2 regions of the Pseudoclavibacter sp. VKM Ac-2867 genome follow, and region 1 is predicted to be linked to the other one. Evidence: riboswitches for the same ligand, from Rfam matches in the RefSeq annotation. Region 1 holds a riboswitch; the other holds the start of a gene.

Evidence for each region. A riboswitch is a leader RNA that binds a small molecule or an ion and turns the genes downstream of it on or off. The one in region 1 is predicted to bind thiamine pyrophosphate.
Region 2: another riboswitch for thiamine pyrophosphate. It lies ahead of ITJ67_RS02010 (YkoF family thiamine/hydroxymethylpyrimidine-binding protein); the one in region 1 lies ahead of ITJ67_RS16420 (ECF transporter S component).

What each region holds. Positions count from the first base shown of each region.
Region 1 is NZ_JADKSL010000020.1:34,873-37,062, reverse strand. Features, by position in the region: gene ITJ67_RS16425 (ABC transporter ATP-binding protein) at 1-320, opposite strand, end outside; gene ITJ67_RS16420 (ECF transporter S component) at 326-979, opposite strand; TPP riboswitch at 1,031-1,140, opposite strand; gene ITJ67_RS16415 (hypothetical protein) at 1,165-1,497, opposite strand; gene glgX (glycogen debranching protein GlgX) at 1,637-2,190, shown strand, end outside.
Region 2 is NZ_JADKSL010000001.1:460,310-462,499, forward strand. Features, by position in the region: gene ITJ67_RS02005 (ECF transporter S component) at 1-476, opposite strand, end outside; gene ITJ67_RS02010 (YkoF family thiamine/hydroxymethylpyrimidine-binding protein) at 473-1,147, opposite strand; TPP riboswitch at 1,173-1,282, opposite strand; gene ITJ67_RS02015 (VOC family protein) at 1,308-1,649, opposite strand; gene ITJ67_RS02020 (LLM class flavin-dependent oxidoreductase) at 1,771-2,190, shown strand, end outside.

The DNA of each region.
Region 1 (2,190 bases):
CAGCCGAAGGCGACGTCGTCGCCGATGCGGGCGAGCACCGTGTTCGCCTGCGGATCCTGCAGGACCAGCCCCACCGCGCCGCGGGCATCCGTCGGATGCCTGCCGTCGACCAGCAGCGAGCCGAGCTCCTGCCCGTCGTCCTCGTGGTCGCCGAGCACCCCGGCAAGAGCCGCCAGGAGCGTCGACTTGCCCGCCCCCGACGGCCCGAGCAGCAGCACAGCTTCTCCGGGCTCGATCGTCAGGTCGAGCTGGCTGACCGCCAGCTTCGCCCGGTCGGCGTGGCGCCAGCCCCACCCCCTCGCCTCGACTCTCGCGCCCACGAGCGCTAGCCGATTCGCTTCGCGCTTCTGCCCGCCGCGAAGCGGTTCAGCGCGCCCGTCGCGGCGAGCGCTCGCGTGAGCAGCCAGCCGACGACTCCGGCCAGGACCGCACCTGAGACCACGACGGCGACGAGGTAGATCGTCAGGAATTCAGGGCCCTTCTCGATGTTCGCGCTGAGGAACAGCTCGAGCACCCACGCGGCCACGGCAGCACCCGCGCCCGCGAGCATCGCGACGCTCAGACCGAAGCGCCTGTAGAGGAAGAGCGCGAAGATGAGCTCGGCACCGAGGCCCTGCGCGATACCCGAGTAGACGGTCTCGATCGACCACTGGCTGCCGAGCAGCATGGAGACGCACGCCGCGAGCACCTCGACGAAGAGCGCAGCCCCCGGCTTGCGGATGATGAGCCCGCCCAGCACGCCGCCGAGCAGCCAGATGCCGACCGCTATGCCGCCGATCCCCGGAGTGAACGCATCCATCGCCACGAACCAGGCGTAGCCGACGCTGTTCCAGAAGATGAAGATGAGGCCCGTCGCGACACCGAGAACGGCCGCCGTGACGATGTCGATGACCCGCCAGCGGAAGCGGCTCTTCGGCGCCTTCGCCTGAGCCGGAACCTGCGCTGCCGCAGTCGGAGATGGAGTCGAGGAAGTTGTCATGCTGTGTGCCCTTTCGAGTGAAAGTGCACGGGCGCAGAGCCGTGGGCGACCCTGCTCGGAGATGTGCCTCCCTGCGCTGGCATTACCCAGATCAGGTTTGACGGTCGAAGGCTTGAGCCTTCCTCTCAGCCCGGACTACCGGACTCCCGTGAACACCCCGAGTATAGGCCGTACCGCGGCCGGAGCTACTTCTTGAGCGCCTTGATGAGTCGCGGGAGGGCGTGCCCGACCGTCCACACCAGCGGAATCGACACGACGAGCAGCGTGATGATGTTCGGACGGAAGCTCGTGCCGAACTCGTCATCGACGTACGCGCCGACCGGCACGGCCATCCCGCCGCCACCGCCGCCCGACGAGTTCTCCTGACCCTCCTCAGTGCTCTCACCACCGCCGTAGCCGTACGAGACGAGAGCGACCGGAAGGATCGTGGACTTGCCGAGTTCCACCTTCTCGCCATAGGCGAGTGTGACGCCGAGCTTCTTGACCGAGTCCGTGAGGTTCTGTGTGAGGTTCGTCATGCGGCCAGCGTAGGTCGTCGACATGCCTGCCAACCAGGAGAAGTCCTGTGTGCTTGCGGGCGAGAGCGCTCCCACCCTTTGGTAGCTTTAGTGCCTGCATCCACACGCGATGTTCTTCGATGAAGCAATAGGAGCGTGCATGAAAACGTGGCCCGGAAATGCCTACCCCCTCGGAGCGACGTTCGATGGAAGTGGCACCAACTTCGCGATCTTCAGCGAGGCCGCCCACAAGGTCGAGCTGTGCCTCTTCGATGACGACGGCAACGAGGAACGGGTGAGGCTCCACGAGCAGGACGCGCACGTCTGGCATGCCTACCTCCCTCACGTGCAGCCAGGCCAGCAGTACGGCTACCGGATGCACGGCGACTACGACCCGATCAACGGAAGCCGCTGCAACCCGGCGAAGCTCCTCCTCGACCCGTACGCGAAGGCGACGACGGGCGACATCGACTGGGACCAGTCGCTCTTCAGCTACAACTTCGGCGACCCCGACTCGTTCAACGACCTCGACTCAGCGCCCCACATGATGAAGGGCGTTGTCATCAACCCCTACTTCGACTGGGCTGGCGACCGTAAGCCCGGCATCCCCTACAACGAGTCCCTCATCTACGAGGCGCACGTCAAGGGGCTCACCGAGCTGCACCCGGACGTGCCGGAGGAGATCCGCGGCACGTACGCCGGCATCGCGCACCC
Region 2 (2,190 bases), on a different contig from region 1:
ATGATGCCGGACGCGACCTGGATGCCGAAGCGCAGGAACAGGATCTCCTGGCCGTACCAGCCTGAGCGGAACGCCGAGTAGAAGAACACGAGGCCGGCGCCGAGCGCGCCGGAGATCGCGTACCGCAGCCAGCCGTACTTCCGGTACCGGCCGAGCGCGAACGGCAGCTCGCTGCCGATGCCCTGGATGGCGGCGGCGACGAAGAGCAGGGGGCCGACGGCAGAGCCGAGGAACACGACCTCGATGACGGAGGCGAGCACCTCCGCGATGACACCGACGAACGGCCGGCGGATGATGGCGATCGCGATGGGCGCGACGAGCAGCCAGCCGCCGAAGAGGAAGTGCTGGGCGAGGTCGCCGGCCGGCCCCATCGCGATGGAGAGCGCAGTCCACGCCTGCACGAGCGCCCAGTACAGGAAGCCGAAGACCGTGCCGAGCACGACCATGAGCACGATGTCTCGCAGCTTGAGGCTCATGCGCGGGCCTCGGCTGCTGCGTCGAATGCCGAGTCAACTGCTGTGTCTGCCTGGCCGCCTGCGTGGCTGGGGCTGTTCAGCGAGATCGTGAGGTGGCTCGTCACATGCTGCACGTGCGCCCCGACCCCCGCCCAGGCGACCGCGACCGTCTCGAGCACGCGCCCGAGGTCGCCGCTGAGCTTCGTCACGAAGTGCTCGGAGGCTACGAACGTGCCGCTCGCCTTCGCCGTCTCTATGGCCGCGTAGATCTCGCGCATGTGGTCGGGCGTCCGCTCCGCCGAGCCCGCATCCTCGAGGGGGTAGAGCGCCCACTCCGCACTCGCGAAGCTGCCAGACCTCCGGCCGCGGGGCGCATCCACTCGCCTGGGGCCGGCGCCTCCCGGCAGATCGCACACGGCCTCGCCGGGGCAGCCGCGAGACAGCAGCACCTGGATGGAGGCGTGCAGTCCCGTCGCCGCGATGTGCTGCGAGAGGTCGGTGAGCCAGCGCAGCAGTGACTGCTCGTCGCCGCCCGCGTAGGTGCTCACGTCGCCCGTCTCGAGCACGAGGCCGGAAGCGTCCGCGGCGTCGAGTGCGGCGAGGATCACGTCGACGTATCGGTCGGACATGACCGAGACGGTGACTCGTGCGCCCACCCCGAATGCGAGCGGGTCCTGGGTGATGGTTTCCATGTGCGTGCCTTCCGTCGGAGCGTGACGGCACGGGTGGGTTGACTCCCTTCGCTGGCATTACCCAGATCAGGTTCAACGGTCGGAGTTCGAGTACTCCCTCTCAGCCCGACTCATCGGGCTCCCGTGCACGGCCACACTGTAGCCCCGGCGCAGTTCGCGCCTAGCTCCCTGCGCTCGTGAAGACCACGTGGTTGCCTTCCGGGTCGAGCACCTGGAGGATCTGGAAGTGAGTGGCGTCTTCGATTCCGCCGTGCTCGATCCTGGCCGCGTCGAGCCGTTCGGCGACACCGGCGAGGTCGTCTTCGGTGAACACCACCGTGGATCTGCCCGAGCGGCTCGAGTCGGCCCAGAGCTGCAGGCCGGCTTCGCTTGTGAAGTGCCACTCCAGAAGTCCGGGCATCGGATTCTCGTCGGGGCCGCGGCCGAAGAGCCTGCCGTAATATTCCGTAGCCTGAGCCAGGTCGGACACGGTGATCTGCGCAAGTACGCCCTTGATAGCCATGCCCCGATGATGCTCGCCTCTGGTGCGAGGAGCCTCCACGAACATGTCCCCACGTTGCGACGCGTAACGGGGTGCGTCAGGCGCCGTGGTCCCGCCGCGAGGCGCCACCTAGCGTCAGACCATGACGAACCCACCCCGAATCCACCTCGGCGTCGCACTCGATGGCGCCGGCCTCCACCCGGCCGCCTGGCGGGAGCCGAGCGCTCGTCCGGACGAGCTCTTCACGCCCGACTACTGGGTGGGGCTCGTCCAGCTCGCCGAGCAGGGGCTCCTCGACTTCGTATCCATCGAGGACTCGTTGGCGCTGCAGTCGTCCGAGCGGCTGCACGACGACGATCGCACCGACGAGGTTCGGGGTCGACTGGATGCGCTGCTCATCGCCTCGCGGGTAGCCCCCGTGACCCACAGCATCGGTCTCATCCCGACCGTCACGACGACGCACACCGAGCCCTTCCACGTCTCCAAGGCTGTGGCGACGCTCGACTACACGAGCGAGGGTCGCGCCGGCTGGCAGGCTCGACTCTCGATCGGGTCGGACCAC